4 regions of the Alloalcanivorax xenomutans genome follow, and region 1 is predicted to be linked to each of the others. Evidence: predicted binding sites of a transcription regulator. Region 1 holds the regulator's gene; each other region holds the start of a gene.
The links. The regulator FNR, encoded in region 1, switches genes on or off when oxygen is low (the NO sensors DNR and NnrR bind a similar motif). The targets are predictions, from matches to a motif close to TTGATNTANATCAA.
Positions count from the first base shown of each region.

Region 1 (3,974 bases):
ATCTGCATCAAGGTCGGCTGTGTTCATAGTGGCATGATGCCGCCATTCCCCTTTGGAGCGCTGACATGACGCAATGGAATCCGGATCTGATCCGCCGATTCGGAGGTCCCGGGCCTCGCTACACGTCCTACCCACCGGCCACCCAGTTCCATGAGGAAGTCGGCGAGGAGGACTATCGGCGCGCCGTTGCTCGCGGCAATCAGGCCCGTCGCCCACTGTCGCTGTACTGTCACATCCCATTCTGCGCCACGGTGTGTTACTACTGCGCCTGCAACCGCATCATCACCGGCAACCGGGCCAAGGCCGAGGATTATCTGACCTTCCTGAAGCAGGAGATCAAAGCCAAGGCGGCGCTGGTGGACCCGCAGCGGCCCGTGGTGCAGATGCACTGGGGCGGTGGCACCCCCACCTACCTCAGCGATGCGCAGATGACCGAGCTGGTTTATGACCTGGCCCGTCATTTCAACCTGCTGGAAGAGGATCGCGGCGAGTACGCCATCGAAGTGGACCCGCGCACGGTGGATCGCGCCCGTCTGGGGCTGCTGCGGGGGCTGGGTTTCAACCGGCTCAGTATCGGTATTCAGGATCTGGATCCGGTGGTGCAGAAGGCGGTGAATCGGGAACAATCCCTTGAGCTGATCACCGAAGTATTCGACGCGGCCCGGGATTTCGGTTTCCACTCCATCAACGCCGACATGATTTACGGCTTGCCCTGGCAGTCTTCCTCCAGCCTGGCTCGCTCCCTGGAACAATTGCTGGCTTTACGCCCGGAGCGCATTTCCCTTTACAACTACGCCCACATGCCGGCGCGCTTCAAGGTGCAGCGGCAGATCCAGGAAACCGCGCTGCCCAGCCCGGAGGAAAAACTCGCCATGCTGAAACTGGCGGGCGAAACCCTGGAGGCGGCCGGCTATGTGCTGATCGGCATGGATCATTTTGCCCTGCCGGATGATCCCATGGCGGTAGCGCAGCGCAACGGCACCCTGCACCGCAATTTTCAAGGCTACTCGCTACATGGCGACGCCGATCTTCTGGGCATGGGGGTCAGCGCGATCAGCGCTTTTGATGATTTCTACGCACAGAACCTCAAGGTTCTGAGCAACTGGCAGGAAGCCGTGCAAGCGGGTCGCATGCCGATTGAACGCGGCTTCCTGCTTGACTGGGATGACCGCCTGCGCCGTGACGTGATCATGGGGCTGCTGTGCGACCTGCGGCTGGATCTGGTCGCCTTCCGGCAGCGTTGGGAAGTGGATTTCGCCGATTACTTCAAGGACCAGCTGGCCGCGCTGGGTGAATTCGAAAAACTGGGGCTGATTGATATGAACGGCCCCGTGTTGAAGGTCACTGACACCGGGCGCCTGGTGGTGCGCGCTCTGGTGATGTTGTTCGACCGCTATGCCGGCACCCCGAACCCACAGCGATTCAGTCGCATTATTTAGCTCGCCGTTACCGATCCGGGAGACCATAATGTCTCAAGCCGTAATTGCAATACGCAGTGTATCCAATATGGAGGTACGCAGCATGCCTCGTCACGTTTCATGCAACGACTGTAGTCTCAGCCCCATTTGCCTGCCGTTGGCGGTGGCGCCTTCCCAGCTCGACGAACTGGATGGCATCATCCGCCGTGGCCGCCCGCTGAAGCGCGGAGAGCACCTGTTTCGTGCCGCCGCCCCGTTCAGCGCCGTTTATGCCGTGCGCTCCGGCGCACTGAAGACCTATGTCCTCTCCGATGAGGGGGAAGAACAGGTTACCGGGTTTTACCTGCCAGGCGAGATCATCGGCATGGACGGCATCAGTACCGCGCACCATGTTTCCAATGCCAAGGCGCTGGAAACCGCTACCGTGTGCGAGATCCCCTTCCATCGCCTGGAAGATCTGTCCCAACGCATCCCCTCCTTGCAGCATCACTTCTTCTCGCTGATGAGCAACGAGATCCGCGCCGACCGCGAACTGCACATGCTGTTGAGCAAGAAGAGCGCGGATGACAGAGTGGCCTCTCTACTGTTATCCCTGGCCGCGCGTCAGCAGCGCCGGGGTTTGAGCAGCCGCCGCTTCCGCCTGCCCATGTCCCGCTATGACATCGCCAATTATCTGGGACTGGCGGTGGAAACGGTTAGCCGCATTTTCACCCGTTTTCAGCAGCAGGATATGCTGCTGGTGGACGGCAGGGATGTGGAAATCGTCGACCGTGAGGCGCTTTGCGGTGGCGGCAGACTACATGTGGAGGCACCATGACTATTCCGACCAATGGCATTCTCGTCGTCCTGGACCGGCACCTGAAGGCCCCGCAGCCGGCGCTGAAGAAAGGCCGGTTGCTGGCCGCGGCGCTGAGCTGCCCGCTAGTGGTGGCCGTCAATAGTGATTCGTCGGCCATGCGTCGCGCGGTGGGGCTTGACCAGAAGCGCCGCCAAGCGGCCGAACAGCAAATTCGCAATGCCTGGGAACGGCGCATTCAGGACTTGCTGGCGGGTACCGAGGCCACCGTGCATATCACCACGCACAAGGATCAGGATGAGGACCTGCGGCAGACGGTCATTGCCGCCAGACCACGTCTGGTGGTGGTACATACCAGTGAGGAAGGCACCCTGAGGCGCCACCTGTTTACGCCGCGGGACTGGTTGTTGATTCGTCGGGCACCCTGCCCCGTGCTTTGCGTGCAGGACCGTCCCTGGAGTGAAACACCTGTGTTTACCGCGGCGATCGAACCGGAGGAAGAGGACGAGAGCGGCCTGGACAGTGCCGTGCTGAGCGCGGCGCGGGAATGGTCGGCGCCGCTGCAGGCATCACTCAACGCCGTGCATGTGCTCGAGCACCCGGACGAAACGTTGTTGTTGGTGGCGGGCGAAGCGTTGCCGGAATACGCCGCCAGCGCCGAGAGCATTCGCAAAAGCCACCGCGAAGCTCTGGACCGTTTCGCCGAGCGCCACGATCTACCGCTGGAACGCACGGAAATGTTGGAAGGACCGATCGCCGGCACCCTGGCTGACTACTGTGAAAATAACGGCACAGATGTACTGGTGGTGGGGACGGTTCGCCGCAACAAAGTGGAACGCCTGCTGCTGGGCGCCACCGCTGAGTCCCTGCTGGTGCATGCCCGCAACGACGTTCTGGTGATCAAACCGGACGGCTTTGACGCCGATTGGCAGTAAGTCGCGGTCGGTGCTAAGAGGCCACTGTCGTGGGAGCCTGCCCTGCAGGCGAATTCAAAGTTCGCTTGCAAGGCAAGCTCCTATGTATGGACTCGCCCGTTGCTGTCAACCCTGCCTTGAACATGGCTACCCGGTGGCATCTATGTATCAGGCCTGTTCGAGGAAGCCTCGGTGGGCTTCTGGCCAACATCGGATAAGCTCGCGGTATGCCGATTACAGAGAGGCTTCAAGAGCCGGTAGGAGCTTAGGCATCGATCCGCGACGGTCTGACCTGGAGTCCATGTTACTCAGCACGGGTTGGAGCGCTTCAGCACCCCGGTGGCAGTACTCGGTGAATCAGTTGTTCATGGTCGCCTCCTGACGGCGGGTGGGCTGACGGTGATAGGTTTGCTCGTTCTGCAGCAACACCCAGAGGATGCGCAGGTTGCGGTTCGCCAGCCGCACCGCAGCGCCTTTGCGCCCCAGTCGCTGCTGCCAGCGCAACAGCCGCCGGTCGTCCGGTTGCTCGGAGTCGGGCCTGAGCTGCTGCAAGACCGCCTGCGCCCCCTGGATCGCCAGGCTGCGGATGTAGCCATCCCCGCGCTTGCCCATCTTGCCCAGCCGGACCTTTTCGCCGCTGCTGTGCTGCTCGGGCACCAGACCGAAGTAGGCGGCGAACTGGCGCGCGTTGGCGAAGCGTTCCGGCTGGGTTTGCTTGGCCAGCAGCGCCGTCGCGATGATCGGGCCGACCCCGCGCACGCTCATCAGCCGCTGCGCCGTCTGGTCAGCGCGCGCCTGCGCTTCCAGGCGTCCGCTCAGGACCGAGAGGCGCTCGCCCAACTGGCG
Region 1 covers NZ_CP136538.1:2,244,983-2,248,956, reverse strand. The annotation lists gene RYH70_RS10460 (sulfite exporter TauE/SafE family protein) at 1-1, shown strand, start outside; gene hemN (oxygen-independent coproporphyrinogen III oxidase) at 66-1,439, shown strand; gene fnr (fumarate/nitrate reduction transcriptional regulator Fnr) at 1,522-2,235, shown strand; gene RYH70_RS10445 (universal stress protein) at 2,232-3,149, shown strand; gene RYH70_RS10440 (IS110 family RNA-guided transposase) at 3,486-3,974, opposite strand, start outside.

Region 2 (3,974 bases), 1.2 Mb from region 1:
GGCGCTCAACTGCAACCAGCGGAAACGCTGATCCATGCTCTGGGCGCCGCCGCGCACCAGATCCAGCACCTCACTGGCTTCCCGGGCCCGGTCGTTGACCAGGTAATAGCTGGCCCAGGAGAGGGCGGTGTCGGTCCGCGCCGGATCCGCCATGTCACCAAGGCGTTGTCTTGCTGATTCGGTGCTGGAAGGGGCTTCACGGGCGGGAGCCGTGTCCATGGCGGGGGTGCCGGCGCGCTGGTACGCCCCCGGTGTCTGGACGCAGCCGGTGATGGCGAGGATCACCAGCAATGCGGCCCATCTAACCTGTCTCAATTCCATGACGGTGGGATAACCCTTTGCTACTGCGGGAATGGAGCCGGTATTGTAGGCACTTTCCGACTCGCGAATAACCCCCGGCGGCGCTGCGCGCCCCTTCTCTTGCCTTATCAGTGAGACAGAGCACGTAAAATGACCCGACCCTCCCACGACGCCGAAGCGGGCTGCCTGTATGTCGTCAGCACACCGATCGGTAATCTGGACGATATTTCCCGGCGCGCCATTCAGGTGCTGCAGGAGGTGGATTGGGTGGCCGCGGAGGACACCCGGCACAGCCAGGGGCTGATGCAACAACTGGGGATTTCCCCGCGCCTGATCAGTTGCCATGACCACAATGAACAGCAACGGGCGCCGGATCTGGTGGCACGGCTGGCCGATGGCGAGAGTGGCGCGCTAATCAGCGATGCCGGCACGCCGCTGGTCAGTGATCCGGGCTACCGTTTGGTGCGGGCCTGCCAGGATGCCGGGGTGGCGGTGGTGCCGATTCCCGGGGCATCGGCGCTGCTGGCGGCGCTGGCGGTGGCCGGCCAGCCCAGTGACCGCTTTTTGTTTGAAGGCTTTCCTCCGGCCAAGGGCGCCGCCCGTGAACGGGTTCTGGAGCGCCTGGCCGCCGCGGACGTGACCACCATCGTCTACGAGGCGCCCCACCGGGTGCTGTCCCTGCTTGAGGCTTTGGCGCCGAAAGTGGCGCCGGAGCGGGAACTGACCCTGTGCCGGGAACTGACCAAGCGCTTCGAAACGGTACGCCGGGGACCGGTCGCCGAGGTGCTGGAATGGGTGCGCGCCGACAAGGACCAGCAACGCGGGGAACTGGTGCTGGTGCTGGGACCGGCGCCGCAAAGCGACCAGCTCAGCGAGCGCGACCGGGCCCTGGCCCGCGCTCTGCTGGAGGAACTGCCCCTGTCCCGCGCCGCCCGCGTGCTGGCCGCGCATACCGGGCTCAAGCGGCAGGCGCTGTACAACTACCTGGAAGCAGTTAACAGTGAATAGTGAATAGGTAACAGCGAAAAACAAGAGGCGTTGCGGTTTTGCAAAACGCCCTTGCTTATCCGCAATTCTTGGTTTGGTGCCCGAGCCTTCTTTGAAAAGCGGGAAGAGTGCCTCCTGGGGCTGGGCGCGGCCTGGTACCTTTAAGGACACTCTGTCGCTGCTCGCGCAACTATTAACTATTCCCTGTTCACTATTAACTGAATCCATTATGCTGCGCCCGGGTCGGTCAGGCAGCCGCTGGCGGGAAACCGCTGGAGGAAAGTCCGGGCTCCACAGGGCAGGGTGCCAGGTAACGCCTGGGGGCCACACTGGTGACGGTGTGGCTACGGCCAGTGCCGCAGAAAAGATACCGCCTGTTCCTTCGGGGGCGGGTAAGGGTGAAAAGGTGCGGTAAGAGCGCACCGCGCCGCTGGTAACAGCGGTGGCAGGGTAAACCCCACCCGGAGCAAGACCAAATAGGGATCCAATGGCGTGGCCCGCGCTGGATCCGGGTAGGTCGCTAGAGGTCCTCGGTGACGGGGATCCCAGATGAATGGCTGCCCACGACAGAACCCGGCTTATCGACCGGCCCACCTTCTTTCCTCAATGTTGGGATCCGTCCTGGACGGGTCTTGATACAGATCAAGTGCCTTCCGTCGCGCCTATGCAAAATACTTGACTTACATCAAGGAGGGGCGCGATGACACGGGCGGATATTCTGTTCCAGCAAGGGGACCACGTGGTGGCCAGATTTCATGATCTGGTCCAGGGCGAAGGCGTGCAGGCCAATCAGTTCGCCATTCGCCATGGCGAGCAGGGCGCGCTGATTGATCCCGGCGGCGATCTGACCTATACCCCTCTGACCATCGAGTTGAGTCGCCATCTCAACTTGCGTGATCTCACCTATATCCTGGCGTCCCACCAGGACCCGGATATCATCGCCTCGCTGCCGCGCTGGATGTTGCATTCCCACTGCAAGGTGGCGGTGTCCCGGCTATGGTCGCGGTTTCTGCCCCACCTGGCCTCCACCTTTGTCACTTCGCGGGTGGGGGAGCAATGGCAGGAGCGGATTCTGGCGCTGCCGGACAACGGGGCGGTATTGCCGTTCGCGGGTTCGGAATTGTGGGCCTTGCCCGCCCACTTTCTGCATTCAGTGGGTAATTTCAGTTTTTACGATCCGCTCAGCCGCATCCTGTTTTCCGGCGATATCGGCGCCTCCCTGGGCGGGGAGGAGGGTGAGGTGAGCCGCTTCGAGGATCACATTCCCGCCATGGCCGGGTTTCATCGGCGCTACATGGCCGGCAACCGTGCTTGCCGCTATTGGGTGCGCATGGTGCGCGAGTTGAATCCGGCAATGATCGTGCCGCAGCACGGCGGTTATTTTGCGTCTCGCGTCACCATTGGACGCTTTCTGGATTGGCTGGAACGGCTGGAATGTGGCCCTGACTTGATGGGAGTGGAGCATTACCGGCTTCCAGGGAGAGTTGGCGCTCACCCAAATAGAACCAAATAGGCTTTATTTAACATTTTATATTCCCAAAAGATCTAATACTTAAAGTGCTTTCTCAGCTCCAGGGCGCAGCTGTCTGATTAGTTTCAGAACCAATTTCCCCTCCTTTATTCCCCTTTCAATGTGACACAGCTAACAAACTGATTTTCAAGGAATTTCTTTTACATTCACCAATGTCGTGAAACTTGACTTGTGAAAAGCGCTGGCCATAGAGTGTCGCAATGTGGTGAAAAGTGGGATGAAGTGGGAGAAAGGCTTCATCCGGTGTGGCGAAGTGGGATGGATAACCACTCCCAATGCTTCGACATAGAAGGGCCGACATAAAAGGGGAAGGCCAGTGTTCAATGGGCGTACCGCGCTCAATCTGGATGCAAAAGGTCGGCTGACCGTGCCGACGCGCTATCGCGAGCCGCTTAACAGCGCTTGCGGTGGCCGCGTCGTGCTTACTCAGCACCCCTATGACGCCTGTCTGGTGATGTACCCGTTTCCCGAGTGGCGCGAGATTGCCCGCCAGGTGGCGGCGCAGAGTGACGCCCACGCCCAGGTTCGTGCGTTGAAGCGCCGGTTCCTGGGTCAGGCGGTGGAAATGGATATGGACGGCAATGGCCGTTTGCTGGTGCCGCCGGAGCTGCGGGACGTGGTCGGGCTGGAAAAGCGCGCCATGTTGGTGGGTCTGTTGCACCGCTTTGAAATCTGGGCCGAAGACACCTGGAACGAACTCGAACAGCAGAACCTGGACCAGGAAGCCATGCCCGAGAGCGTGCAGGCTCTGTCGTTCTGACGCCGCGAGGTCATGGCATGAACAACGGGAAGCAGTACGCACACCAGCCGGTGATGCTGGAGGAGGTACTGGAAATGTGGTTCACGCGGGACGACGGCTTCTATGTGGACGGCACTTTTGGCCGCGGCGGCCACAGCCGTGCGCTGCTGTCGCTGCTGTCGCCCGCCGGGCGTCTGACAGGTGTGGACCGTGACCCGCAAGCGGTTGCCACTGGTGAGCAACTGGAAGCGGAAGATTCCCGCTTCCGTATTCATGCCGGCCGTTTTGACTGTCTGCCGGAACTGGTGAGGCAGGCCGGGCGGCCGATTGACGGTCTGTTGCTGGATCTGGGTGTGTCCTCGCCGCAGTTGGACGACGCCAGTCGCGGGTTCAGTTTTCTGCGCGATGGTCCTCTGG
Region 2 covers NZ_CP136538.1:3,411,098-3,415,071, reverse strand. The annotation lists gene RYH70_RS15635 (penicillin-binding protein activator) at 1-321, opposite strand, end outside; gene rsmI (16S rRNA (cytidine(1402)-2'-O)-methyltransferase) at 451-1,308, shown strand; RNA gene rnpB (RNase P RNA component class A) at 1,527-1,884, shown strand; gene RYH70_RS15620 (oxygen-binding di-iron domain-containing protein) at 1,988-2,800, shown strand; gene mraZ (division/cell wall cluster transcriptional repressor MraZ) at 3,135-3,578, shown strand; gene rsmH (16S rRNA (cytosine(1402)-N(4))-methyltransferase RsmH) at 3,596-3,974, shown strand, end outside.
Region 2: a site for FNR is predicted at 1,920-1,933, ahead of RYH70_RS15620 (oxygen-binding di-iron domain-containing protein). Genes of this name have one in related genera too.

Region 3 (3,974 bases), 1.4 Mb from region 1:
TCCGCCTTGCCCATCACGAACGGCGCCCGGGACATGGACTCCACCCCGCCGGCCAGCATCAGACTCCCTTCACCACATCGCAGAGCGCGGGCGGCGGTACCCACCGCGTCCATCCCGGAACCGCAAAGACGGTTCAGCGTCACGCCCGGCACGCTTACCGGCAGACCGGCCAGCAACGCGCTCATTCGCGCCACATTGCGATTGTCCTCGCCGGCCTGATTGGCGCAGCCATAAAACACATCGTCCAGCTGCGACCAATCCAGATGCGGATGGCGCGCCATCAACGCCTTCATGGGCACCGCTCCGAGATCGTCGGCGCGCACCGTCGCCAAAGCGCCGCCGAAGCGCCCCACCGGGGTGCGCACGGCATCAAAAATCAGCGCTTCATTCATGCCTGGCTCTCCTCATCGTGAATCACCTGCCCGCGAACGCGGTAGGATTTGCCGCGAAACAAGGCCACTAACTGGCCGTCACCGCCGGTGACACGCACGTCGTAAACACCGGTTCGCCCTTTACGGGTCAGCTCCCGCGCCTCCGCGGTGAGCACATCACCCGGCAATCCCGGCGACACGTACTCAATGGAGCAACCGGAAGCCACGGTGGTTTCGTTATAGGTGTTACAGGCAAAGGCGAAGGCGGAATCCGCCAGGGCGAAAATAAAACCGCCATGACAGGAGCCGTGCCCCTGGATCATGTCATCACGCACCGGCATGCACAGTACGGCGCATCCCGGAGAAACCGTTTTCAGCGTCATGCCCAGTTCGCGGGTAGCGGTGTCCCGCTGGTACATGGACTCGGCACAACGGCGGGCCAAAGCAACACTGTCCAGCGCCGCGGCGGCGGTATTCGAATCGGCCATGCAAATCTCCAAACGGGAGGACAGCCTCAGCGGCCTTTGAATTGAGGTGCGCGCTTTTCCATGAACGCGGCGACGCCTTCGCGGTAATCCTCGGTACGGCCCGCTTCACGCTGCAGGTCCCGCTCCACGTCAAGCTGCGTATCCAGATCGTTGTCAAAGCTTTGGTTCAATGCCTGTTTGATCAAGGCAAGCCCCCGGGTCGGCTGAGTGGCCAGATGGCGAGCCAGGTCCGTGGCGGTGGAACGCAGCGCGTCGTCATCCACGCACTGCCAGATCAAACCCCAGGCGGCCGCCTGCTCGGCGCTCAGCTTGTCACCCAACATGGACAGCCCCTTTGCGCGGGCCATACCCACCAGGCGCGGCAGCTGCCAGGTGCCACCGGAGTCCGGAATCAGACCGATCTTGCAGAAGGCTTGAGTGAAGCTGGCGGAACGGGCGGCGATGACCAGATCGCAGGCCAGGGCGATATTGGCGCCGGCACCGGCGGCGACACCATTGACCGCGGCGATCACCGGCATCGGCAAACGCTGCAGGGTGCGAATCAGCGGGTTGTACCAGGTTTCAATGGAAGAGCCCAGGTCGGGCACTTCGGCGCCAGGCGCCACGCTTCGGTCGGACAGGTCCTGGCCAGCGCAAAAGCCACGGCCATTCCCGGTGATCAGCAGAGCCCGCACGGCTTGGTCCTGCTCCACCACGGACAGGGCTTCCCGCACTTCTTGATGCATCTGCTCATTAAAACTGTTCAGCCGTTCCGGTCGGTTCAGTGCCAGGGTGGCGACACCGCCTTCCAGATCAAACTCAATAGTGGCGAACTCCATAATCCGGTCCTGCCCTTTTCTTGGTATCGATGATCAGACCTGCCGGACCGTGATCCGCCGAGCAGTTCCGACGCCAAACTATGGTTGGAAAGCATAGCTCAGACATGACACAAGTCAACACGGCAAATCCATATTTATGTATCGAATTAGGAAGGTAAAACAAGAACAGGATCCGTAATAAGGAATTTTTTTCTTTTAATTTCAGAAGGATAAGCTCAGAATTCAGGTCACCCCCGTTGTGTTACCAAAATTCTCACAAGAAAACTCAATAAGGAATCAGGGAGGACTACGAAGCCGCTGTAGGAGCTTGCCTGCAAGCGAATGCCCAGGGCCCGAAAGGACAATTCGCTTGCAGACAAGCTCCTGCAGCGGCCTTGTGGCCAGCAGCGTTTTTCAGTCAATCCAGCCCGCCAAAACGCTGATAGAAACCATCCCCCGGCTCAGGCAACGGCCCCTCCGCGGTTTCCGTACGTTCGCTCATCCAGGATTCCGCGCCACGGTAAGTCAGGCGGTAGAGATTACGGCAAAGCTGGCGCGCGGCGCGGCCCTCCCAGTCCGAAGGCAGAAGCTCTTCCGGCAATAGCGGATCACGCAACAGCAGTTTGCGATATTCGTGAATCAATAACGTCCGCGCCAGAAAACATTCCATCGGCGGTGGCGTCTCCAGCTTGCTCATCTCCTGCCAGAGCGGACGAAACTGATCGAGAAATTCCCGGTACCCTTCCGAGAGCTGCTCCAGATTCCAGGCATCTTTCACCTGCAGGCGCAACGGCCGTGAAGCGAAACTGTCCTGGGCCCGGGTCTCGAAGATGATCGTATCGTCCAGCGCATTCTGTTCCTGGAGCGTCGCGTTCAGCTCGGCCCGGTCCACCATCGGGTGGGCCACCATGCCCGGCGTCAAACCGCCAAACCCCATCCATTCCAGTTCCTGGCGCACATCGCGGCGAGTGTCTGGATCCAATTGATTGAGGATGACCAGCGTCCAGGCGCCGTCCCAGGTCGGCTGCACACCGGAATACACGCGCTTGAAAGCCTTCTCGAAACGGCGGCGGCCGGCGGCGGTGAGTCCGTAATAGCTGCGGCGGCCTACTTTCTCCGCGATAAGCCAGCCCTCGCGGGTCAAACGGAACACCGAGGTACGCACCAGACGCTGATTGATGCCCATGGGTTCGAGCAGATCGATCAGGCTGCCCAGCCACACCGCGCCACCTCTGGGCACGATGGCGTCACCGAACAGAGTAATGATCAGGGAACCGGTACGCAGCGGCCGACGCTGCTGAAAACGTTCTATCAAGCGTTCCAATTGCTCACATTGCAAATCCACTGGGCGACCTTCCTATCTCCGAGCCCTTTCCGGGGCGTCCAAATCAGCGTGATACCGGCCTTTCCGGCGGCGCGACATGCTACCAAACCCTCCTGTCCGGAGACATAAAAGGCCAATGAATAGCACCATAAAACAGCCACTTGGGCCAATATAGCAACCTTTATGACACATTAAATTTGATCTTGACTTAAAATTCGTATCGCTTTATACCTGGAAAAACAAGGACGCTGATGGGACGTCCCGCGCCACCGGACTCCGGCCAGGCGCATAAAAACAAAAGCCCCTCCGGGGGCATACGCAGATAGGTGTGATAATGAAAACAATGCTGAAGAACCTGGCCGTGGGCGCCGTGGCGGCGCTGGGTCTGGCCTCCTTGTCCCCGGTCGCGAAGGCGGAAGACCCCATTCGCATCGGATCCTTCCTTTCCGTCACCGGCCCGGCCGCGTTTCTCGGCGACCCGGAACTGAAAACCCTGGAACTGTATGTACACCAGTTGAACGAAAACGGCGGCCTGCTGGGGCGTGAAGTCCAGCTGGTTCACTATGACGACTCCGGTGACGCCTCCAAAGCCCGTACCTTCGTCACCCGGCTGCTGCGGCAAGACAAAGTCGATCTCATCATCGGTGGCAGCACCACCGGCGCCACCATGGCGGCGGTGCCGGTGATCGAGCAAGCGCGGGTGCCATTCATCTCCCTGGCCGGCGCGGAAACCATCTCCACCCCGGTGAAGAAATGGGTGTTCAAGATGCCGCAATCCGATCGCCAGGCCGCCCGACGCGTACTCACCGACATGAAGGAACGCGGTCTCACCCGGATCGGTCTGATCTCCGGCACCGGCGGCTTCGGCGCCTCCGGACGTAACGTGACCCAGGAGGAAGCCAAGGCCATGGGGATCGAGGTGGTGGCCGACGAGACCTACAACCCGAAAGATACCGACGTCACCGCCCAGCTCACTCGCATCCGCAATACCGAT
Region 3 covers NZ_CP136538.1:873,205-877,178, reverse strand. The annotation lists gene pcaF (3-oxoadipyl-CoA thiolase) at 1-392, opposite strand, end outside; gene paaI (hydroxyphenylacetyl-CoA thioesterase PaaI) at 389-859, opposite strand; gene paaG (2-(1,2-epoxy-1,2-dihydrophenyl)acetyl-CoA isomerase PaaG) at 886-1,677, opposite strand; gene paaX (phenylacetic acid degradation operon negative regulatory protein PaaX) at 2,075-3,001, opposite strand; gene RYH70_RS04130 (ABC transporter substrate-binding protein) at 3,315-3,974, shown strand, end outside.
Region 3: a site for FNR is predicted at 1,782-1,795, ahead of paaG (2-(1,2-epoxy-1,2-dihydrophenyl)acetyl-CoA isomerase PaaG). Genes of this name have one in related genera too.

Region 4 (3,974 bases), 1.5 Mb from region 1:
ATCGGCTACCGACTGGGCAGCGGACGGCTGGGACCTGGAGCAAACCGTGGCGCTGGCCAAGGCCCTCAAGGCACGCGGCTGCCATTTCATTCATGTCTCCAGTGGCGGCCTGACACCGGCGCAGAAGATTCCCGTCGGCCCCGGTTATCAGACCGCCCTGGCGGCTCGCATCAAGGCCGAAAGCGGCCTGACCACCATCGCGGTGGGCCTGATCACCGAGCCGGAACAGGCGGAAACGCTGCTGGCATCCGGCCAGGCGGATGCCGTCGGCCTGGCCCGCGGCATCCTCTATAACCCGCGTTGGCCCTGGCACGCCGCGGCCCGTCTCGGCGCCACGATCCACGCCTCCCCGCAGTATCTGCGCAGCGAGCCCTACAGCGCGCGCGGATTGTTCAAACAGTAAGCCGCCCCGGCCCGGTGCACGCTCACCGGGCCACCCGCCGTGCCCGCCCCATTCCGGTGCTCTCGTCATGCACCATTGCCCGCGCTGACACGCTTTCGTCACGGCACGGAACTTGAATACAAGAGGCCGTCCGCTTGCCGGGACCCTGGCGGGCCTGCTTGAATCAGAACTGTCCCGCCCCCATATAGGGCGCGAATTCAGTGTCCCGCTTACCGGCCCGGACAGCTACGGCCGGATACCCACCCCGGTGTCCGGCCGCGACGGTCCCCCCACCCACAACGTGGCGACGGACCCACCATAATTTTTCTGCATTCCAAAAGACCAGAAGGAGAGGAAACCATGGCGGAAACACGCGTGACCATCATCCCGGGCGACGGCATCGGCCCGGACATCGTCGATGCCACCGTTCGAGTCCTGGATGCTCTGGACTGCGGCCTGGCCTATGACTATGCCATCGCCGGGCAAACCGCCCTGGACAAGGGCCTCGACCTGGTCCCCCAGGAAACCCTCGACATGATCGGCAAGAATCCGGTGGCGTTGAAAGGGCCGATCACCACCCCGGTGGGCAAGGGCTTCCGCTCGGTCAACGTCACCCTGCGCAAATACTTCGATCTGTTCGCCAACGTCCGCCCCGCTCTCTCCATCCCCGGTGTCCGTTCCCGCTACGATAATGTCGATATCCTCACCGTCCGCGAGAACATCGAAGGCATCTACTCCGGTGAAGGCCAGATGGTCAGCGAAGATGGCGAACGGGCGGAACTGCGCAGCGTCATCACCCGCAAGGAGTCCAGACGCCTGATCCGTTTCGCCTATGAAGCCGCGCGCCGGCTGGGCCGCAAGAAAGTCACCGTGGTGCACAAAGCCAACATCATGAAATCCACCTCCGGGCTGTTCCTGGATGTGGCACGCAGCGTGGCCAAGGAATACGACGATATCGAGCACGAGGAAATGATCGTCGACAACTGCGCCATGCAACTGGTGATGAACCCTCACCGTTTCGACGTCATCGTCACCACCAACCTGTTCGGTGACATTCTTTCCGATCTCTGCGCCGGCCTGGTGGGCGGCCTTGGACTGGCACCGGGCGCCAACGTCGGGGAAGACAAGGGTATCTTTGAAGCGGTGCACGGCAGCGCGCCGGACATCGCCGGCAAGGGGGTCGCCAACCCCACCGCCCTGATGCTCGGCGCGGCCATGATGCTCGACTATCTGGATCTCAACAGCGAAGCCGAGCGTCTGCGTAACGCCCTGCGCACGGTGGTTGGTGAGGGGGACAAAGTCACCCCGGACCTGGGTGGGCGCAGCAGCACCACCGAATTCACCGATGAAGTGATTCGTAAGCTGGCGCAGTAATAAGGCTGCGAAGTCGCTGTGGGAGCTTGCCTGCAAGCGAATGTTGCTCAACGCCTGAGCGAACCTCATTCGCTTGCAGGCAAGCTCCCACAGCGGCTTCGCAGTTCGGTTTGAGGGAAACGGTGAGGCAAACGGTCCATGACTCGCCATTCCCGGCCCGCTCGTGAGCCGGATCAAGAAATCTCATGGTTTTGCATTTTTAACGGCTTGCCCACTAGTCGCCGCGGCCATGCACTCTATATGCTGAAGCTTCGTTGTTCAGATCAGAACGCAGGTCCATACCAAGGAGGCGTCATGAACCAGTCAGCGGAAACCGAAGCCCTGAAAAAAGACCTTGAGCAATTGCGCCGGGACTTCAAGGCCCTGGCCGACGCGGTCAAGCATTCCACTCAGGAACGCGCCCAGGAGCATCTCAACAGCGCCCGGGAAACCTTCGAAGGTGCGCGCCAAAGCGCCTCCCGGCAAGCGGAGCACTTGGGGGAGGAGATCAAGGCCCGCCCTTTTACCAGCGTGCTCACGGCATTCGGCGTGGGCCTGCTGCTCGGCAAACTGCTCGGCCGTTGAGTGTGAAACTGCGCGGCATGCTGGCCGGGCTGTTCAGTCTTAATGCGATGATCTGGCTGATCATGCTGATCAGCCTGGCGGCCTTACTGAGCCTGACGGCGGCGGCCTGGATCGCGCTGACACCGCCGCTGGGCGCGGCGCTGGCCGCGCTGATCAGCGGCGCTGGTCTGCTGGTGGTGGCCGCCGCCCTCGGCTACGGCCTGGTTCGCGCCAACCGCGCCGGTCCAACCCAAGACGACACACCGCCACCGGCGCCGAGCCCGACGGAAAGCGTCCTGGAGTCCGGTCTGCGTCCGTTGGTGGGCGATCAGACTCTGGCGTGGGCGCGCCGCAATAGCGGTCTGCTGATGGTCGGTGCCTTCGCCGCCGGCGTGGCGATTGCCGCCAGCCCCACTTTGCGCCGCGCGCTGACCCAGGTCGCCGGCCCCGTGGTGACACGCAAGGCCGTGGACACCTGGCGGGCCTTCAATCAGCAAGACTGACCCACGGCGCCGCTTCCTTGCGGGTTGGCGCCGACTCCCTTCTTGCATTAGCCTGTCTAAGCCTAATCCCTAGAAAACATCGCTTTTCATTAAGCAGAGCTGGTGCAATGGTACTGCTCACCGAGGGCGTCCCGGCCCGTTTTCAGAAAGGAGCAGAGCCGATGTCAGAACATCACGCCGCCATTGCCTGGACCCGCGCCGACCACCCGGACGGCAACGGAAGCTACTCCCGCAACCATCTGGCCACCCTCAATGGCGGTCAGACCGTGCAAGTCTCCGCCGCGGTGGATTATCAAGGGGACGGCAACTGCGCCGACCCGGAGCAACTGCTGGTGACCTCGGTGTCCAGTTGCTACATGCTGTTCTTCCTGGCCATCGCCGACGTCAAGGGCTACCGGGTGGAGAGCTACAAGGACACACCGGTGGGCTTTCTGGAAAAGAACGAGGAAGGCCGGCTGGCGGTGACCCGGGTGGAATTGCAACCCACCATCGAGTTCGCCGACGGCCAGACACCGGAACCGGCCGAGCTGCAACGCCTGCATGCCGGCGCTCACCGTAATTGCTTCATCGGCAATTCGCTGAAGACCAAGGTGCGCCTGCGCACCCAGTCCGCGGCGGCCTGAGCGGATAACGAAAAACAAGGAGAATCGTGATGAGCGCGCAAGCCGATCTCAATGCCCCGCTGATACTGCGAGAAGACCAGGATGGCCTGGTCACTTTGACCCTGAACCGGCCCCGCCACTACAACGCCTTGTCCGAGGAGATGCTGGCGGCGCTGAAAACCGAGCTGGACGCCCTGGCCAACGACGAGACCCTGCGCTGCGTGGTGTTGCGGGCGGCGGGCAAGGCGTTTTGCGCCGGCCATGACCTGCGTCAGATGTACTCTCATCTGGGCGAGGAGGATTATTACCGGCAACTGTTCGCCACCTGCAGCGGTGTAATGCAAAGCCTGCTGGCGGTACCGGTGCCGGTGATCGCGGTCATTCAAGGAGTGGCCACCGCCGCCGGCTGTCAGCTGGTGGCAAGTTGTGATCTGGCGGTGGCCACGGACAGCGCCCGCTTCGCCGTCTCCGGCATCAACGCCGGGCTATTCTGTTCCACGCCTTCGGTGGCGTTGTCCCGTAATGTCTCGGCCAAGCGCGCCTTCGAAATGCTGGTGACCGCGCGCTTCA
Region 4 covers NZ_CP136538.1:713,396-717,369, reverse strand. The annotation lists gene RYH70_RS03435 (NADH:flavin oxidoreductase/NADH oxidase) at 1-403, shown strand, start outside; gene RYH70_RS03430 (isocitrate dehydrogenase) at 743-1,756, shown strand; gene RYH70_RS03425 (DUF883 family protein) at 2,051-2,320, shown strand; gene RYH70_RS03420 (hypothetical protein) at 2,317-2,802, shown strand; gene RYH70_RS03415 (OsmC family protein) at 2,964-3,425, shown strand; gene RYH70_RS03410 (enoyl-CoA hydratase) at 3,455-3,974, shown strand, end outside.
Region 4: a site for FNR is predicted at 1,920-1,933, ahead of RYH70_RS03425 (DUF883 family protein). Genes of this name have one in related genera too.